4 regions of the Nitratireductor sp. GZWM139 genome follow, and region 2 is predicted to be linked to each of the others. Evidence: predicted binding sites of a transcription regulator. Region 2 holds the regulator's gene; each other region holds the start of a gene.
The links. Region 2 encodes LexA, which represses DNA repair genes until DNA is damaged. Its sites were predicted from a motif close to TGTTCNNNNTGTGTTCNG; they were not measured.

Region 1: NDI72_RS01000 (cytoplasmic protein) is a predicted target of LexA. The motif match lies at 1,674-1,691, and genes of this name have one in related genera.
Region 3: parE (DNA topoisomerase IV subunit B) is a predicted target of LexA. The motif match lies at 1,052-1,069, and genes of this name have one in related genera.
Region 4: NDI72_RS13115 (YifB family Mg chelatase-like AAA ATPase) is a predicted target of LexA. The motif match lies at 1,662-1,679, and genes of this name have one in related genera.

What each region holds. Positions count from the first base shown of each region.
Region 1 covers NZ_JAMQML010000001.1:216,746-220,418, forward strand. Annotated here, with positions in the region: gene mnhG (monovalent cation/H(+) antiporter subunit G) at 1-109, shown strand, start outside; gene NDI72_RS00995 (Ros/MucR family transcriptional regulator) at 545-964, shown strand; gene NDI72_RS01000 (cytoplasmic protein) at 1,176-1,538, opposite strand; gene NDI72_RS01005 (helix-turn-helix domain-containing protein) at 1,745-2,176, shown strand; gene NDI72_RS01010 (DUF6456 domain-containing protein) at 2,178-3,002, shown strand; gene NDI72_RS01015 (SufE family protein) at 3,071-3,499, opposite strand; gene NDI72_RS01020 (DUF5330 domain-containing protein) at 3,562-3,673, opposite strand, start outside.
Region 2 covers NZ_JAMQML010000013.1:26,277-29,949, reverse strand. Annotated here, with positions in the region: gene gyrA (DNA gyrase subunit A) at 1-789, opposite strand, end outside; gene NDI72_RS15820 (MarC family protein) at 1,021-1,653, shown strand; gene lexA (transcriptional repressor LexA) at 1,740-2,462, shown strand; gene NDI72_RS15810 (NAD(P)H-hydrate dehydratase) at 2,555-3,673, opposite strand, start outside.
Region 3 covers NZ_JAMQML010000012.1:24,684-28,356, forward strand. Annotated here, with positions in the region: gene gcvP (aminomethyl-transferring glycine dehydrogenase) at 1-944, shown strand, start outside; gene parE (DNA topoisomerase IV subunit B) at 1,138-3,210, shown strand; gene NDI72_RS15045 (DUF2336 domain-containing protein) at 3,255-3,673, opposite strand, start outside.
Region 4 covers NZ_JAMQML010000009.1:171,912-175,584, forward strand. Annotated here, with positions in the region: gene NDI72_RS13105 (putative bifunctional diguanylate cyclase/phosphodiesterase) at 1-399, opposite strand, end outside; gene gshB (glutathione synthase) at 607-1,554, shown strand; gene NDI72_RS13115 (YifB family Mg chelatase-like AAA ATPase) at 1,773-3,308, shown strand; gene NDI72_RS13120 (DUF1801 domain-containing protein) at 3,460-3,673, opposite strand, start outside.

The DNA.
Region 1 (3,673 bases), on a different contig from region 2:
CTATGCGGCCGGCTACAAGCTCTGGGGTCGTTCGGTGCATGATGAGATGGCGAATGCGGGAGGGGATGCGACCACCCCTGACGCAGAGGCAAGAAGTGACAAAGAATAGTGGAATAATTTTCCGGTAAATCCTTTTTGAGGCATTGCCGGGATGGATTCTACTTATGATGGTCTTTGAAAAGCCTGAAGCCGGCTTTTCCCGGGAAGTGCGGCTTCGGGTACAGGTCCATACCTCACAAGGCATGGCTTCAATACTCAAATTTAATAAGGCGGGCTTAGATATAATTTTCCAGTAAGCTCAATTTTGTCTGATTTTTGGAATGAATTTGATTTTTTTGAGATGAGATAAACAATCGGCTTCTAGTGTCGCCTAGTATAAGACTTAAAAAGTGAGTTGACCGAAAGCAGAAAAGTAATCATAAGATTGCTGCCTCATCGGGAGTCGGGCCAAGAAATGCCAAAAACATCTGGCTCCCTTTAGAGACCTCATGAGTGGCGACTTGAGGTGAGACCAATTTTAATGACGTTGGGGCAAGGTAACGAAATGAACGACGATTCTGTAAAGAACGACAACATGCTTATAGAGCTGACTGCGGACGTTGTTGCCGCGTATGTCAGCAACAATCCGGTTCCCGCATCTGAGCTTTCCAACCTGATCTCTGATGTGCACTCGGCTCTTGGCCGTGTCAGCGGAACGCCTGAGGCGCCGCCGGCCGAGAAGCAGAAGCCGGCCGTCAACCCCAAGCGCTCGGTGCATGAAGACTACATTATCTGTCTCGAAGACGGTAAGAAGTTCAAATCGCTGAAGCGCCACCTGATGACGCATTACGGCATGACGCCGGAGCAGTATCGGGAGAAGTGGGGCCTTGATCCGAACTACCCGATGGTTGCGCCCAGCTACGCGGTTGCCCGCTCGAAGCTGGCCAAGCAGATGGGTTTAGGCCGCAAGCGCAAAGAGACCTAGAGCTTCGGACCGAGAGGCGGCATCCGGTTTTCGGTTGTTCGGCTGCTCTATAAAAGTTTCGATCATCCTTTGTTGCCCGGACGGGCGCAGGGTGATCCAGTGTAACGGCTACGCCGAGATTACACGCTTCAAGGTTCAGGCGTCGCTGGCACAGCGACGCCTGATTTGTTTCAGGGGGGGGCTTTTCCTGTTGCGCAAAATGCGACGCCTCTCATGCGCTTCCGGGAATTCGCCGGACTGTGCGAGCGCCCAGAGAAAATGCTGCGGGCGGATGTGTGGATTTTCTTCGTGCCGGGCATGGTGTTTCCGGCGCCAGGCGTTCCAGGCCCTGTTTTAGAGCGATGTGTCGGTTGAGATCATAGCTCCAGTGCCCGCGCACACCCTTCAGGCGCTCTCTTTCGATCAGACGCTTCAGGCGCTGAACGACAGCGGCGCGTTCTGCCCCTTCTGTCTGTAGCGCTTTGGCAAGATCGATGCCGCCAATGAGGAACAGTGCTGCCGTTTGCCGTGACAGTTCATGGCGTTTTCTCTTTTCTTCAAGGAACTCAAGGCGTTCTTGCTTCATCGCGGTCATGGTCGATCCCTGTCTTGATTTGGGGTGACTATGAGGGCGCGCGGCACGGGCGGGGATAAACCTGTGTTGGAAAAACGGTTCCTCAGAATTTTTATGTCTGTATTTCAATATCTTGATTGATCGATGGGGAAATATCGTTCCCTCTTTGTTCGCTTTGGTGGCTGTGTAGGGTATAAGAATTTATTCCTCTTTTTTGGGAAGGGATAATGCCTGTGCTTTCAAATTCCACCAAACCGCCGCAAGACGCAGCCGAGCCGGAAGGAGTGTCCGAGGAGACCGAGCGTCCGGCATTGGCGCGGCGCTTGAGCCCCGTCACCGAAGAGCGGCTGGGCGACGTCTGCGAATGCGTCATCGATATCCTCGCAGCGCTGTTCAATGTGAGCGGGCGCGAGCTGCGCGAGGCCCGTCGGTCATCCACCAGCGTGACGCGGGTGCGCCAGATCGGCATGTATGTCGCGCATGTTGTGCTTGGGTTGAACATGACCGAGGTCGGGCGTGGCTTCGGGCGTGACCGGACCACGGTTCAATATGCGTGCCATCTGATCGAGGACATGCGCGACGATGAAGAATTCGACCGGATCGTGCTGATGACGGAGCGGATCACCTCGGCTGCGTTTCGCAATATGGAGGTGCGCTGAGATGGCGGTGATGAAGGACGATGTGCGTCAGCGCCGTGAATTTCAGAGGGCGTTGAGGTTTCTGCAGAAGGGGCCCGCCTGGCTTCAGCGCGGGGCGAAGACGGGGGCGGTGCTTCTGGATGGCGGAGAGCGGGGAACGATCTCGATCGCGCGAGATGTGCTGGAAAGGCTGAGCCGTGATGATCTGGTCTCTCGTGATGGGGAACGGGTGAAGCTGACGCAGGCGGGAAGCGCACATGCGTGCAGGCTTGGCGCGCGTGAGGAACCTTTTCGCAGGCAGCACTGGGAGCTCGAACAGCGAAGCTTTGGCGAGGGGCTGGAGCGTGAAGTGGTGTCGGCGACATTGAGCGAATCGCCGCTCGCCCAGCTTGCCCGCCGGCGGGCGCGCAATGGCCAGCCATTTCTGAACCAGGCGGAGTTCGATGCGGGGGAAAGGCTGCGCGCAGACTATACGCGCGGGCAGATCATGCCGCGGATGAGCGCCAACTGGGTGGCGACGGTTTCGGCGGGCAGGAGAAGCGGTGGGGCAGGCGAGGGGGCCGACCTCACCGACGCGGCGCTTGCGGCGCGCCAGAGAGTGGACCGGGCGCTCAATGCGGTGGGGCCGGAACTTGCCGGCGTTCTCGTCGATATCTGCTGCTTCCTGAAAGGGCTCGAGCAGGTGGAGACGGAGCGCGGCTGGCCCGTGCGTTCAGCGAAGGTGGTGTTGAAGACGGCGCTTGGCGCGCTCGACCGCCATTATGCGCCACGGGACGCCCGGAGAGCGGCGGCGCAAAAGCCCATTCTTCACTGGGGCGTTGAGGATTATCGTCCGAAAATTGCCTGACGTGCGGCGGGACGATACGCCAGCGCGGAGGCCCATATGGGCCTTCGCATTTCAGTCTTGCAAGAGGTTTAGCCCGCTGCGGGAGCTACGGCTGCGGCCTCATCCCGGATGCGCTGTACCATGGCGCGCAGGCCATTGGCGCGCTGCGGGGTGAGGTGCTCGTCGAGACCGAGCTTGCGCAGCACGTCTTCGGCATTGATGGCGAGGATTTCGCTGGCGCGCTTTCCCGAAAAGAGCAGCATCATGATGGCCACCAGGCCGCGCACGATGTGAGCGTCGGAATCGCCCCTGAAGTTCAGGACCGGATCGTCGCCATCGGCGCGCTCGGTGTAAAGCCAGACCTGGCTGACGCAGCCGCGAACGCGATGCGCCTCATCCCGCGCGCTCTCCGGGTAGGCCGAAAGGCCGTTGCCCAGATCGATGATGTAGCGATAGCGCTCTTCCCAGTCGTCCAGAAAGGCGAAGTCGTCGTAGAGGGTGTCAATCGTCGTGCTCATTGGGCCGGATATAGTGATTGTCCGGCCTGTCGTCACGCAAAACCTTTTCAGGAAGGGCGCGCTTAGCGGTTCTCGGCGCTCTCGGGAATGCTGCCGGTGGTGATGGTGTCTTCGGGAGTGGCTGCGGCGTCGGGCGCTTCGCTGCCGCTTTCCTCGATCATCTCATAGGCCATG
Region 2 (3,673 bases):
GCGATCATTGCGCGCCGGCTCGATCGAGACCTTGCCGCGCATGAGGATCGAGCCGCGGCCCGTCTCATAGGCGCTGCGAATGCCCGAACGGCCGAGAATCAGGCCGCCGGTCGGGAAATCGGGACCGGGAATGATCTCCTGCAACTGCGGCAGGCCGAGTGCGGGGTTCTCGATCAGCGCCACGCAGCCATTGATGACTTCGACCAGATTGTGCGGCGGAATGTTCGTCGCCATGCCGACGGCGATACCACCCGAACCATTGACCAGAAGGTTCGGATAGCGCGCCGGAAGCACGCGCGGCTCGCTGGAGGAGCCGTCATAGGTGTCCTGAAAATCGACCGTGTCCTTGTCGATGTCTTCCAGGAGCTCATGCGCGCCCTTGGTGAGACGCGACTCGGTGTAACGCATTGCCGCCGGCGGATCGCCGTCGATGGAGCCGAAATTGCCCTGCCCGTCGACCAGCGGCAGGCGCATGGACCAGTTCTGCGCCATACGCACCAAGGCGTCGTAGATGGCGGCATCGCCGTGCGGGTGATACTTACCCATCACGTCGGCAACAGGACGGGCCGATTTCACATATTTGCGGTTCCAGTGGTAACCGCTCTCATGGGATGCATAGAGAATGCGCCGATGCACCGGCTTCAGACCATCGCGTGCATCCGGCAGGGCGCGGCTCACGATCACGCTCATCGCATAATCGAGATAAGAGCGCTGCATCTCCTCGACAATGGAAATCGGCTCGATTTCGTCGGGCTCGCCCGATCCGTTCGGCGTCGTCTGGTCAGTCAAAACGTGTCACATTCTTAATGAGGAATCACATACTCTTTATATATGAGCCGTCAGCGATTCTCCAATTGAGCATCCGTTTTTGATGACGGAAATCCAACGCAATTTCAGGCGCATACGAACCTCCTGGGGATGAGCGCCTTGACAAATTGCCGCAGGAAGCGAGCCTGCGTGAAGAATGAGGGCTTTTCCCTCGCATCCAAGCTGGGCTAGAGAGGCCGCAAGGAGAACCCGATGCCTGGTTACGATACCGTTTTCAACGCCTTCGTCACATTGCTGGTAACCGTCGATCCGCCAGGGCTTGCGCCGCTCTTTCTGGCGCTGACAGCGGGCATGAACCGCTCGGAGCGCAATCAGGTGGCCGTGCGCGCAGCCGTCATCGGATTCGCCGTTCTGGCCCTGTTCGGCGTCGCTGGCAGCGCCATTCTGGCCGTGTTCGGCATCACGCTTCCCGCCTTCCGCGTGGCAGGCGGCCTGCTTCTGTTCTTCATCGCCTTCGAGATGATCTTCGAGCGCCGCCAGGAGCGCCACGAAAAGAGCGCCGAGCGCGCGATCACGCGCGACATGATCCGCAACATCGCCGCCTTCCCGCTGGCCATTCCGCTGATCGCGGGTCCCGGCGCCATCTCGGCCACCGTGCTTCTTTCGGGCGAGTTCAATTCAATTCTTGGCACCATTGCGCTGCTCGGCATCCTGCTTGGAACGATCCTCCTCACCTATGCCGTTTTCACGCTGGCGGAGCGCGTGGACCGCTTTCTGGGCGAAACGGGACGCTCCATCCTGACGCGCCTCCTGGGCGTCATTCTGGCAGCCCTCGCGGTCCAGTTCGTGGCAGACGGAGCCAAGGCGCTTTTCGCTGCGCCATAGGCGCTGCAACCGGACGGTTGCGGAACACAACTGGAACATATAGAGTATGTTCTGGTTTTGTTTTTAACTGATTCTCGGTGGCGCCCATGCTGACCCGCAAGCAGCACGAACTTCTTCTGTTCATCCATGAACGACTGAAGGAGACCGGAATCCCGCCCTCCTTCGATGAAATGAAGGAGGCGCTCGACCTCGCCTCCAAGTCCGGCATTCACCGGCTGATCACGGCTCTGGAGGAGCGCGGCTTCATTCGCCGGCTCCCGAACAGGGCGCGTGCGCTGGAGGTTCTGCGGCTTCCCGATTCCATCGCGCCGGGCCTCAATTCCGCCGCGCGCGGCTTTTCGCCAAGCGTTATCGAGGGCAGCCTCGGCAAGACGCCCGCGCCAGCGGCCTCCAAGCCTGCCGCCAGCAATGATGACGCGCTTTCCGGCGTCGTTTCCGTGCCTGTCATGGGCCGCATCGCTGCCGGTGTCCCCATCGACGCCATTCAGCACCAGACCCATTCCATCGCGGTTCCGCCGGACATGCTGACCGGTGGCGATCACTACGCGCTTGAGGTCAAGGGCGACTCGATGATCGATGCGGGCATTTTCGATGGCGACACGGTGATCATCCGCGAGACGCAGACCGCCAATCCCGGCGAGATCGTCGTGGCGCTGGTGGATCAGGAGGAAGCAACGCTGAAGCGCTTCCGCCGCAAGGGCGCATCGATTGCCCTTGAAGCCGCCAATCCGGCTTACGAAACCCGTATCTTCGGCCCCGACCGCGTCAAGGTGCAGGGTCGCCTCGTCGGCCTGATGCGCCGCTACTGAGTTTAAGACTATCCGGGGCGGCTTCAGGCATGCCCCGGCTCCGATGCCATCCGGCATCCAGAATGCGCGCTCTTTTCAAGCTCCGCGTCGGTTCAGCTAACATCGTCCGGGAAGAGCGCCTGGAAGACATGCGGAAGCATCTCGGGGAGGTCTTCCGCAATCAGGCCCCGGCCAAACATCCCGCCAGCCTCTGCATGCAGCCACACGCCGGCTGATGCCGCCTCGAAGACCGGCATGCCCTGCGCCAGAAGGCTGGCCACAATCCCGCACAGAACATCGCCAGAGCCCGCCGTCGCCAGGAAACGCGATCCGTTGGTGTTAATCGCGGCGCGCCCGTCCGGGCAGGCGACGACCGTGTCCGCCCCCTTCAGGATGATCACCGCTCCTGAGCGCTCTGCCGCTGCGCGCGCACGCTCCACCTTGGACATGGAAGCATCGGCCGCGAGATCGCCGAAGAGGCGCGCGAATTCACCGTCATGCGGCGTCAGCACGGTCGCTACGGCAGAGCTTCTCACGGCCTCGAAGAGCGTATCGGGCGCATCGGCAAAGGCGGTGATGGCGTCGGCATCCAGCACCAGCCCTTTCAGCCCTTCATCGCGCTCCAGAAAACCCAGCGCGAAGCTGCGCGTGCGCTCGCCTGTGCCGGCTGCCGGGCCGAGAACAGCGGCTGTCGGTTTTCGCTCATCGAGGAAGGCGATGAGTTCATCCACTGCTTCCGCCTTGCGCAGCATGATCGAGGTCAGGTGCATCGCATTCACCGACAGGGCGTTTGCAGGCGAAAGCACCGTCACGGCCCCTGCCCCGGCGCGCGCCGCGCCACGCGCGGCAAGCCGCGCTGCACCAGTGGATGCGCCACCGCCCGAAACAACCGCCACATGACCACGCACATATTTGTGCGCATCGATCTCCACCGCCGGCACGCTGTCACGCCAGAGCGCCGGACCATTTTCCCAAAGGGCGATATCCATTGATGCAAGCGCCGTCTCGGCAATGCCGATATCGGCCACGACCAGCTCGCCACACAGGCGTCGACCGGGCATGAGCAGATGCCCCGGCTTTCTGCGGAAAAACGTGACGGTCAGGTCCGCATTGAAGCAGCTGCCGAGGAGCTTGCCCGTGAGACCCGAAAGACCGGACGGAAGATCGACGGCAACCACCGGGACGCCCGCAGCCGCAACCCGCTCGATGAGTTCGGCCTCGATGCCCGCGAT
Region 3 (3,673 bases), on a different contig from region 2:
CCGACAAGCTGGCGGCGCTGATGCTGACCTACCCGTCGACCCACGGCGTGTTCGAGGAAGGCGTGCGCGACATGTGCGCGGTGATCCACGAACACGGCGGCCAGGTCTATTTCGACGGCGCCAATCTCAACGCGATGGTCGGACTTGCCCGTCCGGGCGATCTGGGAGCGGATGTCTGCCACCTGAACCTGCACAAGACCTTCTGCATTCCCCATGGCGGCGGCGGACCGGGCGTTGGCCCGATCGGCGTCAAGGCGCATCTGAAGCCGTTCGTGCCGGGACATGTGGCGCTCGGCAGCAGCCATGCGGTGGCCGCAGCCCCCTATGGCAGCGCGTCGATCCTGCCGATCACATGGATGTATATCCGCATGATGGGCGGCGACGGCCTCAAGCGGGCGACGGAAATGGCAATCCTCAACGCCAACTACATCGCCCACAGCCTGAAGGAACACTACCCGGTGCTTTACAAGGGCCGCAACGACCGTGTTGCGCATGAGTGCATTCTCGACACGCGGGTGTTCAAGGATCGCGCCGGCATCACCGTCGACGACATCGCCAAGCGGCTCATCGACTATGGCTTCCACGCCCCGACCATGAGCTTCCCCGTTGCGGGCACGCTGATGGTGGAGCCGACGGAGTCGGAGCCGAAGAGCGAAGTCGACCGCTTCTGCCAGGCGATGATCTCCATCGCCGAAGAAGCTGCGCGGGTGGAAAAGGGCGAATGGCCGAAGGATGACAATCCGCTCGCCAACGCGCCGCACACCGCCATGGAGCTGATGGGTGACGACTGGACGCATCCCTATAGCCGCAGGGAAGCCGCCTTCCCCGAAGGTTCGCTCGAGGCAGCGTCCAAATACTGGCCGCCCGTCTCGCGCGTCGACAATGTGGGTGGCGACCGCAATCTGGTCTGCGCCTGCCCGCCCATTGAAGCGCTGGCAAGCTGACCACAATGAAACGGATCATCTCCCCAAGCTGGGGAGATGATCGCCTCAATTGCCGCGCACCTCTTGGCGCGCGCCCTCGCTTTCTGGTAAAGCGTCGTCCACACACTCCGAACGGAACCGGAACAGGCTTCGCTTTGCCTTGCAAACCATGGCAAACTGCGGGCTGATTCGCGGACAGGAAACAACACGCTTCATGGACGACAACAACGACCTCTTCGCCGGAATGCCTGCCGCCGGGACGCCTGCCAATGTGGAACGTGCGAAAACGCCCGAGCCGGCAGCGCCTCAGCGCAAGCCCGCTGCGCGTCCCGCGCCATCTGCATCGCCCGCCCCGTCGGGCGACGGCTACAGTGCGGCCGACATTGAGGTTCTGGAAGGTCTGGAGCCCGTTCGTCGCCGTCCCGGCATGTATATCGGCGGCACCGACGACAAGGCGCTGCACCACCTGTTCGCCGAAGTTATCGACAACTCCATGGATGAGGCGGTGGCCGGCCACGCCACCTTCATCGAAGTGGAACTCGACGAGGAAGGCTATCTCTCCGTCACCGATAACGGTCGCGGCATTCCGGTCGATCCGCACCCCAAGTTCAAGGACAAGTCGGCGCTCGAAGTCATCATGACGACGCTGCATGCCGGCGGTAAGTTCGATTCCAAGGTCTACGAGACCTCCGGCGGCCTGCACGGCGTTGGCGTGTCCGTGGTCAACGCCCTGTCCGAACTCCTTCAGGTGGAGGTTGCCCGCAATCGCCAGCTCTTCCGCCAGACTTTTTCGCGCGGCCTGCCGCAGGGCGGACTGGAGAAGCTCGGCGACGTGCACAACCGGCGCGGCACCAAGGTGCGCTTCAAGCCGGACGAAGAAATCTTTGGCAAGGGCGCGAAGTTCGAGCCCGCGCGGCTCTACAAGATGGCCCGCTCCAAGGCCTATCTGTTCGGCGGCGTGGAAATCCGCTGGATTTGCGCCCCTTCCCTGATCGGCGAGAAGGACGAGACGCCCGAAAAGGCGACCTTCCACTTCCCCGGTGGTCTCAAGGACTATCTGGCCGCTTCGCTCGACGGGCAGTTCCAGGTCACCAAGGAGATTTTCTCCGGCCGCAGCGAAAAGACCACCGGTCATGGCGCCGTGGAATGGGCGATCACCTGGTATGGCGGCGACGCCATGCTCAACTCCTATTGTAACACCGTGCCGACGCCCGAGGGCGGAACCCACGAAAGCGGTTTCCGCAACGCGCTCCTGCGCGGCCTGCGCGGCTATGCGGAGCTGACCGGCAACAAGCGCGCGTCCATCATCACCTCCGAAGACGTGATGATCTCGGCCGCCGGCATGCTTTCCGTGTTCGTGCGCGAACCGGAATTCGTCGGCCAGACCAAGGACAAGCTGGCGACGGCTGCGGCAACCCGCATCGTCGAAAACGCGATCCGCGATCCGTTCGACCACTGGCTTGCAGAAAACCCGCAGGAAGCCTCCAAACTGCTCGAATGGGTTGTGGCGCGCGCCGATGAGCGCCTTCGCCGCCGTCAGGAGCGCGAGGTCAGCCGCAAGAGCGCCGTGCGCAAGCTGCGCCTGCCCGGAAAGCTCGCCGACTGCACCATGGGCGCGGCAGCGGGTGCTGAAATCTTCATCGTCGAGGGCGACTCGGCTGGCGGCTCCGCCAAGCAGGCGCGCAACCGCGCCAGTCAGGCCGTCCTGCCGCTGCGCGGCAAGATCCTCAACGTCGCCAGCGCCGGCTCCAACAAGCTCGCCGCCAACCAGCAGATTTCCGACATCACACAGGCGCTCGGCTGTGGTACGCGCTCGAAATACCGTGAAGACGATCTGCGTTACGACCGCGTCATCATCATGACGGATGCCGACGTCGACGGCGCGCACATTGCCTCGCTGCTCATCACCTTCTTCTATCAGGAGATGCCGCAGCTCATCGAGAACGGCCATCTCTACATGGCTGTTCCCCCGCTCTACCGCCTCAGCCAGGGCGGCAAGACCATGTATGCGCGCGACGACGCCCACAAGGACGAGCTTCTGGAAACGGAGTTCACGGGGCGCGGCAAGATCGATATCGGCCGCTTCAAGGGCCTGGGCGAGATGATGGCGAGCCAGCTCAAGGAAACGACCATGGACCCGGCCAAGCGCACGCTTCTGCGCGTCACCGTGCTCGACGGTCAGGAAGCCACCAAGGGTGCCATCGACAGCCTGATGGGAACCAAGCCCGAAGCGCGCTTCCGCTTCATTCAGGACAATGCCGAGTTCGCTGAAGAACTGGATATCTGACGCGCAAAGCCGGCATTTATGCCGGCGACGCGGACGCCCTTCTGTCAGGCGGCGGCGATCGCCTGCGCCTGAAGGCGTGCGTTCTCGCGCAGGGCATCAAGGTGGATTGAGCGCAGCAGGCCTGCAAGCTCCGCAGATTCCGCTGCCGGACCGGACTGGCCGGGCGTCGCGCCAATGCTCTCCATCATCAGCCAGGAAACCTCCTGCGCACCGGCCACCCGCCGCCCCTGCGCCACGTCACGCCAGACCGACAGCGCGCGGATCAGGGGGCGGTGAAACGGCTTTGCAAGCCCCGCCTTCTGCAAAAGCGCCGATACGGCCAGATCGCGTCCGTTCACGAGCAGGCCGCGAATGCGCGTGTGCGACTGCCCGGTGAGCGCCATCATCACATGGCCGAAGAAATCGATCTTGCCATGCGCCACCATGCGCACGATGAAACCTGCCGTCAGATCACCACGCATGC
Region 4 (3,673 bases), on a different contig from region 2:
GCCGACATCATAGGGGGCGGAGAGAATTTCGATCAGAAGCCGTGTCTTCTCGCGCGCGGCCTCCTCGCTGAAGACCAGCGGGAACAGAAAGGCGAATTCGTCTGCGCCGATGCGGGTGACCGTGGAGTGCGTATCCATCGCGGCGCGCAGCCGCATGGCCACCTGCTGCAGGATTTCATCGCCCGCGGCGCGGCCAAAAAGGTCGTTGATCGGCTTGAAGCCATCGAGATCCAGAACGCCGATGGCGAAAGGAGCGGGATCGTCCGCGCGTTCCTCGATCAGCCGGTCGATCTTGTCGAAGAATCGGCGCATGTTTCCGAGGCCCGTCAACGCATCGGTGAAGGCAAAGTCGGACTGGTCCGCCGTTATCGTCCGTGCTTGTGCGGGCGCCGGCTGCATCGAAACTCCGTTATGCGGGCGATCTTGTTCTCGATGCGCCGAACAGTGGACGCAAAGTGTTTATGAATCGTATCCAATATAACGTTATCGTGAACAGTCTTTTGTTCATCGACGGCGCGGCGTGACGTCTGTGCGGCATCCACAGCTTGACAGAAGCATGCGCGGGCCGTCATCTGCCGCACAACAGTCCCCTCCGGAGCTCTTTCCATGTCCCTGAAAGTCGCGGTCCAGATGGACCATATCTCCACCATTTCGATTGCCGGCGACACCAGCTTCGCGCTCGCTCTGGAAGCGCAGAGGCGGGGCCATGCGCTCTGGCACTACACGCCGGATCGTCTCTCCATGGCCGATGGCAAGGTCATCGCCTGGGCCGAGACGCTTGAGGTGCGCGATGAGGAGGGCAACCACTTCACGCTCGGCGAGCCGCAGCGCACGGACCTTTCGGAGCTGGATGTGGTGCTTCTGCGCCAGGATCCGCCCTTCGACATGAATTACATCACCACGACGCATATTCTGGAGCGCATTCACCCGAAGACGCTCGTGGTCAATGATCCGGCCTGGGTGCGCAACAGCCCGGAAAAGATCTTCGTGACGGAATTCGCCGACCTGATGCCGGAAACGCTGATCACCCGCGATCCGCGCGAGGTCGATGATTTCCGCAGGAAGCATGGCGACATCATCGTCAAGCCGCTCTACGGCAATGGCGGCGCCGGCATCTTCCACCTCAAGGAGGGAGACCGCAATCTGGCCTCGCTTCTGGAAATGTTCATGGAAGCGTTCCGCGAGCCCTTCATCGTGCAGCGCTACCTGAAAGAGGTGCGTGGCGGCGACAAGCGCATCATCCTCATTGAGGGTGAGCCGGTTGGCGCGATCAACCGTGTGCCGGCCGAGCACGATTCGCGCTCCAACATGCATGTGGGCGGCCGCGCCGAACATGCGGAACTGACGGATCGCGAGCGCGAGATCTGCGCGCGCATCGGGCCGTCGCTGCGCGAGCGCGGTTTCACGCTGGTTGGCATCGATGTCATCGGTGACTGGCTGACGGAGATCAATGTGACCTCTCCGACGGGCCTCCGCGAGGTCAAGAAATTCGGCGGCGCGGATATTGCCGCGCTGTTCTGGGATGCCGTCGAGGCGCGCTGCGCCGCAGTCTGACCGCTGCATCATGCATCAGGTTTAAGGGGCGGGCTGCGTTTGCGCTCGCCCCGATCTGTTCTCCCGGCACAACTCTCTGCAACCTGCCGACAACCTTTGCGTTAGGTTGTTCTCTCAATGTTCTTGATCTGATCGCCTGAAGCTGCTTCAATGCGGTTGCAAGGGGATTGGAACTCGTGTTCTGGCTGCAATGCCGGGCGTGCGCAGGGGGAGAGCACATGGTTTCGCATGTGAGCACTGTGGCATTTCAGGGCGTGGAGGCTGTGCCTGTCGAGGTGCAGGTGATGGTGGCTCCCGGCAAGATGGGGATGCAGATCGTCGGGCTGGCCGACAAGGCCGTCGCGGAAAGCCGGGAGCGGGTGCAGGCTGCGCTTCACGCGTCGGGCCTTTCCATGCCGCCCAAGAAGGTGACGATCAACCTCGCACCTGCGGACCTGCCCAAAGAGGGCAGCCATTACGATTTGCCGATTGCGCTGGGTCTCATGGCCGCTCTCGGCGCGATTCCCGGCGATTCATTAGCTGGCTATGTCGTGCTAGGAGAACTTTCTCTCGATGGCACGGTGGCGGCGGTGAACGGTGTTCTGCCGGCGGCCATCGGGGCGAATGCGATGGGGCGCGGCCTGATCTGCCCGCATGCCTGCGGCGCGGAGGCCGCGTGGGCCAGCGCGGATCTCGACATTCTCGCGCCGCGCAGCCTCATCGCGCTCGCCAATCATTTCAAGGGTAGCCAGGTGATGAGCCGCCCGGAGCCGGCTCTCGGGCCGCCGCCGGTCAGATTGCCGGATCTTGCCGACATCAAAGGGCAGGAGGGGGCCAAGCGGGTTCTGGAGGTGGCAGCTGCAGGCGGGCACAATCTTCTGATGAATGGTCCGCCCGGCGCAGGCAAGTCGATGCTGGCGCAGCGCCTGCCATCCATTCTGCCGCCCCTGTCTCCGCGCGAATTGCTGGAAGTCTCCATGATCGCTTCCATTGCCGGGGAACTGGCGGAGGGCAAGCTCACTGATCAGCGTCCGTTTCGCGCGCCGCATCACTCGGCCTCCATGGCGGCCATCGTGGGCGGCGGATTGAAGGCGCGTCCCGGCGAGGCTTCGCTGGCGCATCACGGGGTTCTGTTTCTGGACGAGTTGCCGGAGTTTTCACCGCAGGTTCTGGATTCGCTGCGCCAGCCGCTGGAAACCGCCGAATGCGTGATCGCGCGCGCAAATCACCGGGTCAGCTATCCGGCGCGTATTCAGCTTGTTGCGGCCATGAACCCGTGCCGTTGCGGCATGGCCGGGGAGCCGGGGCATCGCTGCCGGCGCGGCCCGCGCTGCCAGACGGATTATCAGGCGCGCATTTCGGGGCCGCTGCTCGACCGTATCGATCTTCGGGTCGATGTTCCCGCCGTCTCCGCGAGCGATCTTATCGGCGGGGGCGGGCGTTCGGAGCCCAGTGCGGTGGTTGCGGAGCGCGTCAGCCGGGCACGCGCCATGCAACAGGAGCGATATACGGCGCTGGGCCTGCCTGCGTGGACGACCAATGCCTCCTGCTCGGCCGCAATGATCGAGGATGTGGTGACGCTTGATGCGCCATGCACGGCGCTCATTCGGGAGGCCAGCGAGAAGCTCGGCTTTTCCGCGCGCGCGTATCACCGGGTTCTCAAGGTCGCGCGCACGCTGGCCGATCTGGATGGCGCCGGCGATGTGACGCGAACCCATCTGGCCGAGGCGATCTCCTATCGCGTGGCCGGCACGGTGCGCGCAGAGGCGGCGTGACGCTCTGCCGTTTCGTTTGCCTGTCCGGTGTTCAATGAGGCGGTGCGGAGGCGCGTGGTGGCCGGTGGTTTGCCGGGTAATTGTCTTGACTGGCGCTGCATCGTAGGTGTGAGTACGTGTGCCCCCGCGGTCCCAAGAGAGGGCGAGGCGGTTAGCCGGCGTCCTTCTTGTGGCCTGTCGATGCATTCAGTTCGGCTGCGGCCTTCAGAAGGGCCTTGAGCGCGTCTTCATCAATCGCATCGCCTTCGTGAAAGTCGATGGCGCGGCGGGTGTTGCCTTCGAGGCTGGCGTTGAAAAGGCCGGACGGGTCGTCCAGCTTCGCGCCTTTGGCGAAGGTCATTTTCACGGCCTTCTTGTAGGTCTCT